DNA from 3 places in the Arthrobacter sp. CDRTa11 genome. Region 1 is predicted to be linked to each of the others. Evidence: riboswitches for the same ligand, from Rfam matches in the RefSeq annotation. Region 1 holds a riboswitch; each other region holds the start of a gene.
The links. Region 1 has a riboswitch for cyclic di-AMP ahead of F8G81_RS13995 (C40 family peptidase). Riboswitches for the same ligand answer to the same signal wherever they lie in the genome.
Positions count from the first base shown of each region.

Region 2: linked by a shared signal. The riboswitch ahead of F8G81_RS04105 (hypothetical protein) and the one ahead of F8G81_RS13995 (C40 family peptidase) in region 1 are both predicted to bind cyclic di-AMP.
Region 3: linked by a shared signal. The riboswitch ahead of F8G81_RS04690 (C40 family peptidase) and the one ahead of F8G81_RS13995 (C40 family peptidase) in region 1 are both predicted to bind cyclic di-AMP.

Region 1 covers NZ_CP044532.1:3,111,465-3,116,310, reverse strand. The annotation lists gene F8G81_RS14000 (dienelactone hydrolase family protein) at 1-714, shown strand, start outside; gene F8G81_RS13995 (C40 family peptidase) at 1,176-1,997, opposite strand; cyclic di-AMP (ydaO/yuaA leader) riboswitch at 2,001-2,205, opposite strand; gene F8G81_RS13990 (lytic transglycosylase domain-containing protein) at 2,464-3,780, shown strand; gene F8G81_RS13985 (cupin domain-containing protein) at 3,835-4,221, opposite strand; gene F8G81_RS13980 (TraR/DksA family transcriptional regulator) at 4,384-4,746, shown strand; gene F8G81_RS13975 (DNA alkylation repair protein) at 4,743-4,846, shown strand, end outside.
Region 2 covers NZ_CP044532.1:871,821-876,666, forward strand. The annotation lists gene F8G81_RS04095 (HAD-IA family hydrolase) at 1-132, shown strand, start outside; gene F8G81_RS04100 (YdeI/OmpD-associated family protein) at 113-556, opposite strand; gene F8G81_RS04105 (hypothetical protein) at 634-1,377, opposite strand; cyclic di-AMP (ydaO/yuaA leader) riboswitch at 1,383-1,557, opposite strand; gene F8G81_RS04110 (sensor histidine kinase) at 1,662-3,125, opposite strand; gene F8G81_RS04115 (response regulator transcription factor) at 3,213-3,953, opposite strand; gene F8G81_RS04120 (winged helix-turn-helix domain-containing protein) at 4,677-4,846, shown strand, end outside.
Region 3 covers NZ_CP044532.1:1,005,052-1,009,897, reverse strand. The annotation lists gene F8G81_RS04700 (HNH endonuclease) at 63-563, opposite strand; gene F8G81_RS04695 (NlpC/P60 family protein) at 798-1,544, opposite strand; gene F8G81_RS04690 (C40 family peptidase) at 1,712-2,377, opposite strand; cyclic di-AMP (ydaO/yuaA leader) riboswitch at 2,448-2,609, opposite strand; gene F8G81_RS04685 (M23 family metallopeptidase) at 2,753-3,574, opposite strand; cyclic di-AMP (ydaO/yuaA leader) riboswitch at 3,585-3,828, opposite strand; gene F8G81_RS04680 (metal-dependent transcriptional regulator) at 3,972-4,667, opposite strand.

The sequences.
Region 1 (4,846 bases):
AGCCCGCTGTCCGTGCCGGAGGGAGTGCCAGGATTAACGACGGCGACTGTCCGGTTCTCCTCCGGCGGTACCGAAATCAGTGCTTATCTTGCCCGGCCGGAGTCGGGTGCAGCCGGACCGGCAGTGCTCATCTGCCATGAAAACCGCGGGCTCGTGCCGCATATCCAGGACGTGGCACGCCGTTTTGCGCTGGAGGGCTATGCGGCCTTGGCGCCTGATCTGCTGAGCCGCGAGGGAGGGACCGCCAGCCTGAACGCGGATGCCGTTCCCGGTGCGCTGACGCGGGCCGGGGCGCAACGGCACCTCGCAGACTTCGCTTCGGCTTTTAGCTACCTGCAGTCCCAGGACTTCGTGGATCCTGGGCGGATCGCCATGAACGGTTACTGCTTTGGCGGCGGGATCACCTGGCAGGCGGCAACGGAATTCCCCGGGCTAAAGGCCACCGCAGCCTTTTATGGACCTGCTCCCGATCTGGACAAGGTGTCCGCGATCAGGGCCGCGGTCTTTGGTGTGTACGCCGAACGTGATCAACGGATCACCGGTGCCATGCCGGCTCTTAGGGACGCGCTGGAATCCCATAACATCCGCCACCAGCTGACCGTCTATCCCGGCGTCGACCATGCGTTCCACAACGATACGGGGAACCGCTACGAGCAGGCCCAGGCTTCGGCTGCCTGGGGCGACACACTGGCTTGGTTCCGCCAGCACGTCTGACGCGTGCCGAGCCCAATGTGGCCGGGACAGACGTTGCAGGGCGGGCTACGGTTCGTGCCCGCACACCCGCCCCGGACAGTGGCCCATCAGCCGACAGGGTGTCCGTGGTCGCAGGTTGATTCCCCTTCCCGGACCTCATGCCCCTGGATGCACGTCACTGCCGGCGGCAAGGGAGAGTCGTGGGATATGAAAAACAGGCTGCTCGGCCCGTGGCTCACACCCGCGTCCTCCCGCTGAAGCCAGGAGCGGTGCCCGTGCTTCTGCTTCCCGGGGTTTTCCTCGCTCTTTTGGTGATGCCCAAACGGATTCCTGATCACGATAACCGCTTGCCTTCCACTGTGCCTCCGCTGCGACGATGCAGCGATGAACCGGTGCATCTATTTTAGGCTTCGCCGCCAGTACGTGCTCAGACAAAAACGGCGGGCGGGAAGATATCCCGCCCGCCGCCTTGCCTTGCAGGATTACGCGACTCGGACGAACGAAGCGCCGGAGAGCCAGCTGAGGGAGTGAACCTCGGTCTTGTAACCGTCCACGCCGCCGCTGACGACCTGGCCGTTGCCGGCGAAGACGCCTACGTGGCCGGCAGTGATGACCAGGTCACCGGGTGCGGGGGTGCCCACAACGCTGCCGTACTGGAAGAACTGACCCGGGGCCAGGTCGCCCACACTCTTACCAACGGAGCGCAGTGCCTTCTCCACCATGGCGGTGCAGTCCTGGGTCACGCCCAGCTGGGAGTAGGCGGAAGCCAGGATGGCCGCGCCCTTGGAGCCGGAAACAGCCAGGGGAGCGGGTGCCGGTGCCGAAGCTGCCGCAACGCGGACGGCGGGGGCGGGTGCCGGGGCAGGTGCCGGTGCGGGCGCAGCCGTTCCGGCGCCGGGGATCTTGATCTGGTTGCCCGGGTAGATGATGGTTGCCATGGACATGCCGTTAGCCGAGAAGACCGAGTTAAGGCTTACTCCGTAACGGGCGGAAATTGCACCAAGGGTGTTGCCGGAAACGACTGTGTGGACCGTGGCTGCAGCTGCTGCCGGGGCTGCAGCTGCAGGGGCCGGTGCTGCGGCCTGTGCTTGGACCTGAACATTGGCAGTGCCGTTATCTGGCGCGTGGGTTCCGGCCTGGGCAGGTGCCCCGATACCGAACAGGAGGCCCGATGCGGCAGCAACAACCATGCCGGACCTTCCAATGTTCATGGCATTTGACTTGGCAGTGGCTGACAAGCCTTCGAGGGCAATTGATCGGCTGGGGGTCGCGCGATGACGGGCGGTGGTGGAGTTTTTTGACACGGTGATTCGCCTCTCCCATGCCTGCGAGGTGAGCTGTCGGGTTCGGGTCGGAGACACCCGGCCGGAAACGCGCCCGTGCGGGACGGAGCGTTACCGACTTAACCCCAAGGCCTCTTCTGAGAAGGCCGTGGAAGCGTGGTTCCCCCGTCCCTGCCAGTTGGAAAGCGACTGGATCCCGGTCAGCGGCAGGGTTCGGCATACTGATGGGAATGTCCCGGCTGAAACCGGGGCACCGAAAGAGGTTACCTTCTGCTCCGGGGTATTGTCACGTTACGGTAACAAGTAGTAACTCTTCGGCGCGTTGGCTTGGCTTTACCGTTACGAACTGCTTGTCGCAACGGTGACCATGGAGAAGCACGGAATGCTGGATGGCAGCTCAACAAAGCCAGGGCCACGTCACGCCTTCGTAAAGATGTTGAAAGCTATGACGTTCCGCACACTCGATTGCCCGGTAGGCTGACAAACTATGTCCCGGTTTGGTGTGAAGGTGAAGCGTCGCGCTGTTGCCGGCGTGCTGGCATTTGCCCTGGTGAGCTCACTTTCACTGCTGCCTGCCCATGCCGACGACCACCTTCCGCCGGACGGATATCCCTCTTGGCAGGACGTGCAGAATGCCAAGCAGAGCGAAGCCGGCAAGGCTGCCGAGATAGCTAGGATCGATGACCTGCTGGGCGGTTTGCAAAGCCAGGCAGAAGCCCTGGGTGCTGCAGCCGTCACCTCAGCCGCCGATTACGCTGTAGCCGAGGCTGCGCTTTCGGCAGCCACGTCACGGATGGATGTCCTGACGACACAAACTGATCAGGCAAACGCCCAACTCGGCCAGTACAAGAAGGAAATCGGAGCCCTGGCCGTACAGTCCTACAAGACCGGCGGAACCAACATGGGCTTCTTCGTGGCCCTGGACGCGCTGCAGACCAACAGCATCCACGGCCTCAACATCGTTCAGATCGTGGGCGATAAGACGGCCGCCCTCGTGAACAAAACAGCAGCGGCAGAGAAGGCATCGCGCGCCCTGTCCGAGCAGCAGCAGGCAGCCAAAGCCGAGCGTGAACGGTTGGCGGACGAGGCCAAGGCCAAGCTGGCAGCGGCGCAGGCAGCCCAGCAGGCGATGACCGCGCAAATTGCTGAACACCAACAGCACAGCCAGGAACTGACGGCGCAGTTGGCCTCCCTCAAAGGAACAACAGCGGCGGTGGAAGGCGAATACCGGCAGGGCCAGGCAGCGCTTGCCGCCTATGAGGCAGCCCAGGCGGCAAAACGTGCCGCGGCGGAGGAGCAGGCGCGCCGCCAGGCCGAGGACGCGGCAAAAGCCGCAGCCCGCGCTGCCGCCCAGCGTCCTGCTAATCCGGGACTCCCTCCTGCCGGTCCAGCGGCCCCCGCGCCCGCCGCGCCGGCCCCGGCCCCGGCGCCGCCGCCAAGCCAGACGCCGGCCCCGCCGCCCGTCGTCGTGCCTTCCGTTCCGGGCGGCGCCGTCAACGATCCGGCCGGGGCCAAAAGCTATGCCTCCTCCAGGCTGCCGGCCTATGGCTGGGGCCAGGACCAGTTCCAGTGCCTCGAGCGGTTGTGGACGAAGGAATCCAACTGGCTGACCACGGCCACCAACCCGTATTCGGGTGCCTACGGCATTGCCCAGGCGTTGCCGCCCGGAAAGTATGCCACTGCCGGGAGCGACTGGCTCACGAACTACAGGACCCAGGTGGAGTGGGGGCTGAACTATATTGCAGACCGGTATGGTTCACCGTGCGGCGCCTGGAACCATTCGGTGGCTTACAACTGGTACTGAGCCGCTGGCTGGAGTTGCCCGTTGGCTGGATTGTCCCGTTGGTTAAAGCGGCCGCTAGGCGGAGTCCACGGGCGCCTTGGCAAATTCGGCGGCGCTCATAAATTCAACTGCAACAAAGTCCTGGTTGCCTTCAACCCAGGAATCGTGGCCGGGTGGAATGGTGTACGAGTCACCGGCACTGATGTTGATGCGGTTGCCGTCTGTTGTTTCGACCACAAGGTCCCCGGAAACGCAAAAACCCACATGGCTGTTCTGGCAGGATTCCGTGTGAACAACGGGCTTGATGCACTCAGACCAACGCCACCCCGGCTGGAACGTGAAACGTCCCAGCGTATAGTCTCCGACCGTTACAACGTCCACTTCTGTCTTGTCCGGACGCCTTTTTTCATCGGGTGAATTGTGGGATTTAACTTCCAGTTGCGTGACCACATTGGCAGGCATTGCATTCCCTCTTTCAACTGTTTTTCGGCGCTTACGCTGCTAGCTTGCTCCGCCTTTTATCCGGTTGTCGATAGCTAATTAATGTGCCACTTTCTGGCCCGGGAAACTAGAAGCCCGGGGCGCGAAAAACGCATCCGAAACAACCGCGCTAGGCTTTTTCCCATGGCTGATTTTGAACGGTTTCGGATCCTGCTGGAGGAAGAGCGGCAGCGCAAACTGGCGCTGCTTCCGGCCCTCCGGGCGGACATCAGTTCAGCCAACGCAGCCCGGCAGGACTCCAATGTGGATGACGAACATGACCCGGAAGGCGCCACTATCGCCTTTGAACTTTCCCAGGCTTCGGCCCTGCTGAAACAGAGCAGCGCCGGGCTCGCCGAGATCGAAGCGGCCCTGGAAAGGATTGCCCACGGCAGTTACGGAACTTGTGCCGTATGCGGAAAACCGATTGCAGAGGGCCGGCTCGAGGCACGTCCCTGGACTGCTGTGTGTATCGCCCACGCGAGCGGCAAGCGGACGGCGGAATGAGCGATCCAGCCGACTTCATCGACGCGGCCCTGCAGCGTGAGGGTTCCTGGCGGCGGGCGGAGGAGGCCAAGGCGCGATGGGGCAGCGCTGTGCAGTTCTA
Region 2 (4,846 bases), 2.2 Mb from region 1:
CGCACGGTGGCGGTGGGCCCGAACACCGGTCCGCTGCCGGACGGCGTGCTGCACATTTCCGACTACAGCGACGTTTCGGTTGCCGTGGAAACAGACGCAGCGGGCGCGAGGGTCATTTCTTTCCGGCTTTGAGGTCTGACACCACCTTGGCTATCCGGCGGGCCCTGGTTTCCGCCGTCTTCGCCTCCGCCAGCGGTTCAACGTACCGCCGCTGGGTGCTGTAGTTCAGCGTGGCATAGAATGCCTGCGCCTCGGGTTCGGCAGCGAGGGCGGCGGCAAGATCGTCCGGAACCTCGATGACGCGGGGCTGCGTGTCCAGCTCAACGTCCACCTCAACGGTGTCGCCGGCCGAAACCCCGGTGAGTTCCCGGTTGGCGGTGCTCACTCCAACCATGTTCTGCCCGCCCATCACGGCGATGCTGCTGCGGTAGCTTTTGCCGTTGATGGTCACCACCACCGGCGGCTTCCTGCCGGCGCCCAGCGCGCCGACAACTTCCTCCGGAACCTCAATGGCCGCCTTGTTGCCGCTGCCCAGGATGGTGGTGGTGAATTTCATGGTCCCAGTATCCCGCCCCGGCCCTGGGTGTCACCAGAAAGCCACTTGTTTTGAGCGGGCCAAAACCTGCCGGTTGCCTAGTACCAGTTGTTCGACAGGTGGAAGTTCAGGGCACCACATGGTGACTGGTAGCGCTCCTGGATGTAGTTCAGGCCCCAGTTGATCTGCGTGCGGTAGTTGGTGAGGTAATCTCCACCGGCGCTCGCCATTTTCTCGGCGGGCAGTGACTGGACAATGCCGTACGCCCCGCTGCTCGGGTTCATCGCCGTGGTGGTCCAGTCGGACTCCTTGGTCCAGAGCGTCTTGAGGCACTGCATCTGGTCAGGTGCCCAGCCATACGATCCCAGCTGGCTGGCCGCGTAGGCCTGGGCTCCCGCGGGATCATTGACGGCAACAACAGGCGCAGGAGCAGGCTCGGGCGCCGGGGCCGGCGCCGGGGCGGGTGCCGGTGCGGGCTCGGGGGCAGGCGCTGGTGCCGGCGGAGCAACCTCGGCAGGGGCGGGAGCGGGAGCGGGCGGCGCCTGGACCTCGGTCTTCTCGACGCTCAAATCGGAGTCAGCGGGAGCTGCGGCGGGGGCGGATTGGGACTCGACGGCCGACACCCGGGTGATGGATTCGGACGCCTGGCCGGCGGCGCCGACTCCCACCAGCAATGCACCGGCGGTGACAAGAACGGCTGTGCGCTTGCCCAGGGAGGGTATTTTTGCCAGCCTGGACATGGTGGCGGCGGGCCAGGCTGCCACCGTCAGGCGGAGCTTGTGACGGCCGTGGGATTCGGACTGCCCGGTTTTAGGGCGTGGTTCTACCTTGAATTCAGACATGATGGATCGCCTCTCACACCTGCGGAGTTAGCTGTCGGGTTCGGATGAGGGCATCCGGCCACACGGAAAATCACGTGCTGGCTTAACCCCAAGGGCATTCACTGCCCGGGACTGTGGGTCCCCCGCCTCTGCCTGGTCAAGAAGAATCCGGGAAGCGGCAGAGCTTGGCGTCATCCGGAATATACGGCCCGAACGGGAACCGCACCCCATCGACGGTACAGGAGACTGCCGCTTAAGTCACATTTAGGTAACAGAGATCACGACGACGGTGTGTTGGCTTGCGCTTAGCGGGCAATGATGGGAAGTCGCAAGCTGAACTCGGTGAAGCCCGGTTGTGACCTCACCGTTACCGTTCCGCCGTGCGCCTCCACGATTGACTGGACTATCGCCAAGCCCAGTCCGCTGGTTCCTTCCGAAGCCGCGGGACCTGATCCAGGTGCGTTGCCCGCACGGGACGCGTCTGCGCGGGCGAACCGGGAGAAAACCTGGTCCAGGAACTCCGTCGGGATGCCACCGCCGTCGTCCGTTACCGTTACGACGGCGCTGCCGTCAGGCGACGTCGTGACCCCGGTGACAACAGTGGTGCCGGGGGCCGTGTGCTTGCGGGCATTGGAAAGCAGGTTCACCAGCACCTGGCGAAGCTGCGGCGCATCGCCGTTGACCAGCACGGGCTCGTCGGGGAGTTCCAGGTGCCAGTTGTGGGCAGGAGCGATGACCTTCTCGTCGCTGACGGTCTCGATGACCAGTTGCGTGAGGTCAACCTCGGCAAGCTTCAGGGACTGGCCTGCGTCCAGCCTGGCGAGCAGGAGCAGGTCCTCCACCAGGGTGGTCATCCGTTCGGACTGGCTCTGCACCCGGGCCAGCGACTTCTGGCCGTCCGGAGTGAAGTCCTCGGTCATCCGCATCAGTTCGGTGTAACCGCGGATGGCTGTCAACGGGGTGCGGAGTTCATGTGAGGCATCGGCGACGAACTGCCGCACTTTGGTTTCGCTCTGCTGCCTGGCCTCCAATGCCCGGGCTACGTTGTCCAGCATGAGGTTGAGGGCATGCCCGACGCTGCCCACTTCAGTCCGGGGATTGGCGTTCGACGGCGGGACCCGCACCGCGAGGGCTACCTCGCCGGCGTCGAGGGGAAGCCGGGAAACGCGGGTGGCAACTTCGGAGAGCTGTTCCAGCGGTTGCATGGTGCGCCGGATCAGCACAGTTCCTGCCAGTCCGATAAGCACCAGGCCGCCCAGAGACACAAAGACAAAGGTCCACACCAGCGATGACAGGGTGCTTTCCTTGCCGGCCAGGGGGAGTCCCGTGACCAGGACATCGCCGAACGAGGTTTCCTCGGCCACCAGCCTGTAGTTGCCGTTGGACAACGTCCGGTCCACCGGATCCCCGTTGCGTGCCAAGGTCAGCAGGACCTCTTTGTCTCGGGTGGAGAGTGGTGCGCGGGTGGTGTCTGAGGCGAGGAAGCCGGCACTGTTGACCTGCCCGCCGAGGATGCGGGCATTGAGGGTGCCAACGCTCTGTCCCCGGGCGTCAAGGGGATCACGCCCGCCATTGAAGCCGCCCATCGGCGGCCTGCCGGGAGCGTTGGAGCGTTCCGCCGCCTGGCTGAGCTGGTCATCGAGCTGGCGGGTGAGGAATGAATCCATGGACGCGTAGGTGAACAGGCCCACGGCACCGCAGATGGCAACCAGGAGGGCCATGGCCAGCAGAACCAGCCGGGTGCGCAGGTGCCAGGTGCCGGGCCTCAGCCAGTTGCGGTCATCCTTGGGTGCCGGTGCCGGTGCCGGTCCCGCTGCCGATGCGGACGAGGATGAGTGCGAGGGCAAGGACACCGCCTAGTCCGCAGGCTTGATGACGTAACCGGCCCCGCGCACGGTATGGATCATGGGCGGGTGCACCGCATCCACCTTCTTGCGGAGGTAGGAGATATAGAGCTCCACAATGTTGGCCTGCCCGCCGAAGTCGTAGTCCCACACCCGGTCAAGGATCTGGGCCTTGCTGATGACCCGCCTGGGGTTTTCCATGAGGTAACGGAGAAGCTCGAACTGTGTGGCGGTGAGGTGGAGTTCGTCGCCGGCCCGCGTCACCTCGCGGGTGTCCACGTTCAGGACAAGGTCGCCCACCACCAGTTCGGCGGTGTCCATCGCGGCAACCCCGGAGCGCTGCACCAGCCGGTGCAGCCTGAGCAGTACTTCTTCCATACTGAAGGGTTTGGTGACGTAGTCATCCCCGCCGGCAGCCAGCCCAAGGATCCGGTCCTGGACAGCGTCCTTGGCGGTCAGGAACAGCGCAGGCACCACCGGCGCGAACGCGCGGATCCTGGTGAGCAGCTCAACGCCGTCGAACCCCGGCAGCATCACGTCCAGCACCAGGACGTCCGGCCGGAACTCCTTGGCGAGTTTGACGGCCTCCGGGCCGTCCGCGGCGACGGCAACAGACCAGCCGGCCATGCGCAGTCCCATGCTCATAAGCTCGGAGAGGCTGGGTTCGTCATCCACCACGAGGGCGCGGATGGGTGAGCCGTCCGGGTGGGTGAGCTGGGGAAGATTGTTGGTCATGGAATGCGAAGTGGCCATGGAACAACTCTCCGGTCTCGGGGTTGGCCCGCGCTATGGGCTTCCTGTGCGCAAGCTGTGAATCCCACCCTAGCGAGCTGGACGGCGGTGAAGGGACCGGAGCGGCGTTTCCTTATATCCCGCCGGGTTCCTCGAGAGGATCCCGGTAGGCGTTCCGCGGGAGTGGCCAGGGACGGTGGTCCGGGCCCGGGCGGGCGGCCGGCGGCTTTCCGGGAAACTTTTTTGTCCAGATTTCGGCACGGCTGGACATGATGGGGAAAGCGGGGTGGTAATTTCAGCAAATCCCCGGGCAATGAATCGTTTCTGATTTTTCCCGGAATTCATCGAATAAAATTTCCTCAACAGGGTTTTTTGACCGTCCGTTCGGGATAACATCTGTTATTTTATTCGGTCTTTAGAATCGTGATCTGGAACACATTCGCGGATTTTGTCTCAGTATGTGGAACATCTCGTCCATTGTTACTTGCAAGTTCGTATTGTTACGTTGCACACTTCTAATTGTGAACAAGTACTCAACAGCACCTGCAGACGCAGATTATTGGCCCGGCACACCCGCTGCTGTCAACATGCGCTGTTGTCGAATGCACGCCTGACCTTCCCATCCCCAGAAGTTCTTAGGCATTCGCCCCCCAGCCCAGCGTCGGGCGCCCCTCCCCTGATCTCATTGCGGGGATCCAAGCATTCGAGCCGCGATGACGGCCATTCACATTGAGGTAAGCATTCATGTCAGTTGCATCCGGATACGTCCACATCTCTGTCCGTAACGCCAGCAAGCCGGGCCAGCCTGCCGGCCTCCGCCAGGGCTTCGGCGCTCGCCCCGCGCTCGCCCCGGCAGCCCCCGGCGCCAGCTTCCCGGCTCCCGGTTACGCCCCCCAGGGCTACAACCCCAACTC
Region 3 (4,846 bases), 2.1 Mb from region 1:
CTGCCAGCCTAGCGGTGCGATATCAGGCAGGCATCACGCAGGGTGACATCAGGCAGCCTGCGTCAGGCTGCGCGTTCCGGCAGCAGGAACGGGTCCCAGGCCGGAGTGGGCTTCTCCAGCTCCTTGATCTGCCAGATGGTGCCATGTGGAGGCTCAGGCGTGAACCTCAGTTTCCAGCCCATTTCCCCCGGAGTGTGGTCTCCCTTGAGGTTGTTGCAGCGAAGGCAGGCAGCTACCAGGTTTTCCCAGGAATCCGCGCCTCCGCGCGATTTGGGGTGAACATGGTCGATGGTGTGGGCTGCCTTGCCGCAGTAGGCGCAGCGGTGTCCGTCCCGACGCAAAACACCGCGGCGGCTGACCGCGGTGTTCTGGTTGTATCGGGGGCGGATGTAGCGGTTCAGGAGGATCACGGACGGGCGGCCCAATATCTCCTGCGGCCCCACCACGGGATCCTCGCCTTCGGCTACCACGCTTGCCTTGCCCGTGAGCACAAGCACCAGCGCCCGGCGGAAGGTGATCACCGCCAGCGGTTCATATCCAGCATTCAGAACGAGAGTGCGCATGCACTTACCTCTTCACGGCCGCACCCGTCAGGGGCACGAGGGCCGGCTGCCCCCGGCATATCCGGGCTATGGATCGACACCACAAGAGTAAACAAAGAAACCCCTGATCAGCTAATCCAGGGGTGATCGAAGGTGTGTGTCGGGGTAGCCCAGGTCCTGAAACGAAGCGTCCGCCGAACAACACAAAGGACCCCCGCCGTCAGGCAGGGGTCCTTCGAAGAGCTGCGGGCCGTCTTAGGGGATGCGGATAAAGACGGGGCCGGAACCAACGTTGGCGCTGAACACAACGGTCTGGTTGCCGTTGTAGCCACCGTGTACGGCCTGGCCGTTGCCGGCGTAAACAGCCACGTGGGCAACGCCCGCGCCGCCGTCGGCGTAGTAGATCAGGTCGCCGGGCTGGGCCTCGGCAGCACTGACGGTGCGGCCCAGGGAGAGGTATCCGGCGGGCCAGTCGTGGAAGTTGATGCCTACCGCTGCAAGCGAGTTGGTCACCAGCATGGTGCAGTCCTGGTTGACGCCCAGCTGTGCATAAGCGGCGGACAGGATGGCCTGGCCCTTGCTGCTCGCGGCAACGGGACCGGCAGGAACGGCTGCTGCAACCTTGACAGAGGCCACGGGCTTGGCGGCGGGAGCTTCCTGAACCTCAACCACGGGCTCAGGAGCCTCGACGACGGGAGCCGGTGTGGTGGTGACCGCGGGCTTCTCGTAGGAGATGGAGATGGTGGAAGCCGCCGAAATGGTTGCCGGAGCTGCAGCTTCGACACCGAGAGCGGAAGTGGAAGCAGATTCACGCTGAACGTTGGTGTCAGCAGCGTTGGCCGCGATACCACTGGTCAGAACAAGGCCGGAGGCAGCAGCGATGACTGCGGCCTGGCGGCCCACGCCGCCGGCGTTGTCGCCGACAGCCTTGGCAATGACAGCCAGCGAGTTGGTCTTGACAACCTCGGCGCGGTGCCGTGCAACAGTTGCACGTGTAGTCATTATTTCTCTCTTTCGTTTTCCTCAGGACCACATGGGCAACCGAAGGGCTTTGGACGCGCCGGCATCTTGGGGGTACGCCGGCACGCCCCGAACGGGGATTCAGCGAAAAGTGTTTCCGGGGAGGAATCGTTCTTCCGGAACCCGTGGGAGCAGTTCCGGAGGCGGAACTAGCTCATGGTGTAGTACGATCCGCCGCCTGTGGAGGCGACAGAGTGCAGCAGCGTTCCCTGTGAGGGGTTCAAGGCGCTGATCATCATGCCGTTGCCAACGTAAATGCCTACGTGGGCGCCGCCATTCTGCATGACAAGGTCACCGGGAGACGGTGTGGAGGTGGGCTTCATCGCGGTCCAGGCGTTGACACGCGGAATGCTGATGCCTGCCTGGGCGTAAACCCACTGGGTGAAACCGGAGCAGTCCCAGCCGTTGGGGGTTGTGCCGCCCCAGACGTAGGGGCTGCCGATTCCGGTGTAGGCAATTGCAGCCAGACCCGACGCCGCAGCAGAGGAGACAGTGTCCGTCAGCTTGGAGGCGGTGGTAGCCGTTGCTCCGGATGCCCGCGTGGCCGTCTCAGTAGACTGCGGACGCACGGTTTCGATCTTCGGAGCAGCCGTGGTCTTGACCACGGGACGCTCGAAGGACACCGTAGCGGTGGGTGCAGCCGTAACGGCAAGTGCAGGCTGCGCGGAACCAGACTCCGTGGAAGCGGAGATGCCCGCGGTGGTGTCGGCGGCGTTGGCCGGAAGCCCCATGCTCAGGATCAGGCCTGATGCGGCTGCAATGACAGCAGCCTGGCGACCTACGGTCCCGGCATTTGCACTAACAGCCTTGGACACGGAGTCCAATGGGTTGGTACGAACCGTTTGCGCACGGTGGCGCGCAGAATTATGGCGTGAAGACACGAAGGTAGCCTCTCCCAATGCCTGCGAGGTGAGCTGTCGGATTCGGATGGGAGTCACCCGGCCGCGCTGCTTCCTGGGAAGCTTTGCGACTTAACCCCAAGGCCTTCATAAATCGAAGACCAAAATTGGTTCCCCCGCCCCTGCCAGACGATGTCATGCGAACGGACCTTGAGCGGTGGCAGAGCTAGGCAATCCACTCAAGAGCGTCAACTTCGGAAAAGTTGACGCGCTTTAGACGTTACAACAGTTTAGAGCGAATGTCACATTCAGGTCACGGCATGTCACAGCGATTTGAGAGTTTTCCATCACTTAAAGCCATCCGGTGGGATCGACGACTTCTCCGTTGACCTGCACCTCAAAGTGAAGGTGGCAGCCGGTAGAAGCCCCGGTGGTGCCGCTGAGCGCCACAACTTCGCCCCTGGTGACGGTTTGGCCCACGTGGACGTTGAACGAGGAGAGGTGGTTGTACGTGGTCTCCAGGCCGTTGCCATGGTCCACCACAACACGGTTGCCGCCGCCGTAGGGATGCCAGCCGGCAAAGGTCACGGTGCCGCTCGCGGCTGCCAGGACCGACGTTCCGCACTGGGCCACATAATCCTGGCCGCGGTGGAAGTCGCCGGAACCACCGGTAATGGGACTGACGCGGTAACCGAACGGAGAGGCGGTCACGAGTGAAGCCAGCGGTGCACCCAGGCTGCCGGCGGATGCGGCGCGGGTGATTGAACCCGCAGACTGCGCGCTCAGCAGCTGCTTGAGCTTGCCATCCGGATCGCCCTGCGTCACCACGGAGGAGCGGCTGAAGTCGATCTGCGCACCCGCCTCTGCGGAAATTTCAGGTTGCGGCAAGACTGAGGCGGCTGAGGTTGCAGTCTGGCCGACAGCAGGGGTGGCCATGACGGGGCCGGTTGCGGGAACCGTGACCGTGAGGACCAGGCCGGTGGCGGCGAGGGCAATCCCGGCCTTCTGCCCTACGCCGCTGGCCGCGGCAAAATCGCTGATTTGCTGGAACGGACCACGCCGGCGGCGCGCATCACGTTGGGGGTCGCGTGGTCTGTTCGCGGCAAGAACCTCGGCAACCCGGGGCGCCGAAGGCGGGCCGGCGGCGCGACGGCGGCCCCTGGAATTTTGCATGGTCAAGAACGGTTCCTCTCTGGGTAGCCTGCGAAGTTAGCTGTCGGATTCGGGTCAGAGAGTTCAAAGACCCGGTCCGCCGTAAGCAAGCTTCGGCACAGAGATATCCCGTAGGATCCTTCGCTGGAAGAGGCTTGCCGCTGACGGACTTCACCCCAAGGCAGCCTTTCGGCTGCCGGTTGTGGTTCCTCCGCCTCTGCCAGTTAAGTGACTCGTGCACCTGATCCGCTGGCAGAGCTCGGCTCCAGATCAGGTAACGCTTTAGTATCAACGCTTGGGGATCAACTATAGGCGATTAAAGCCCGTGTAACAATTCCGTTATCTTTTATGTGCTCGCTCACAACAAGGCAACGGGGCCCCGCCGCGGGCCCCGGATTTGTCCCTCGATTAGGCTAAATCAGCCGACAGAAACAAAGACGTGGGCCGCTACTTCCGGCGGCAACTCCAGCGCCCCCTCTATCCCGGGCACGCGGACGGAAATGTACTCCCCGACGCGCTCAAGGGAGACGGAGGCTCCCGGCCGAATCCCGCCCTCGTCGAGTTGAACCAGCAACTCTGGCTCCACCTGGATTGGCTCGGCAAGGCGGCTGACAGTCACCTGGGAGCCCTGGCCGTAACCCTTCATCGCGTCCAGGAGATTAATCACACCGTCTGCGATCCCACTGGGCTCTGCACCACCAAGGGCCGCCAGACCGGGGATGGGGTTGCCATAAGGGGATTCAGTGGGGTGGTCCAGCATTTCATAGATGCGCCGCTCCACCCGTTCGCTCATCACGTGTTCCCAGCGGCAGGCCTCGTCATGGACATATGCCCAATCCAGGCCAATCACATCAGCAAGGAGCCGTTCCGCGAGCCGGTGCTTGCGCATGACTTCGATGGCGCGCTTGCGGCCGATTGTCGTGAGTTCCAGGTGACGATCTCCGGAGACCACCACCAGGCCGTCCCGCTCCATCCGCCCAATGGTCTGGGACACCGTGGGGCCGGAGTGGCGCAGCCGTTCAGCGATGCGGGCCCGAAGAGCGACAATGTTCTCTTCCTCAAGCTCCAAAATGGTCCGAAGATACATCTCCGTAGTATCGATCAGATCCGTCATCCAGCTCAGCTCCCTCGAGCGCAGTACCTTGGGCAATCCCATCCGTATCGCCCACCCACAGCGACGTAGTCCGTTGAAAAGCTTAGCCTATTTTGAGTTTGTCCGGATAATTTCGCCACCCCCTGTCAGGGTCAATTTCGCGTCAGTTCTCAGGGCGGGTATTCTCCTGGCGCCCTCCG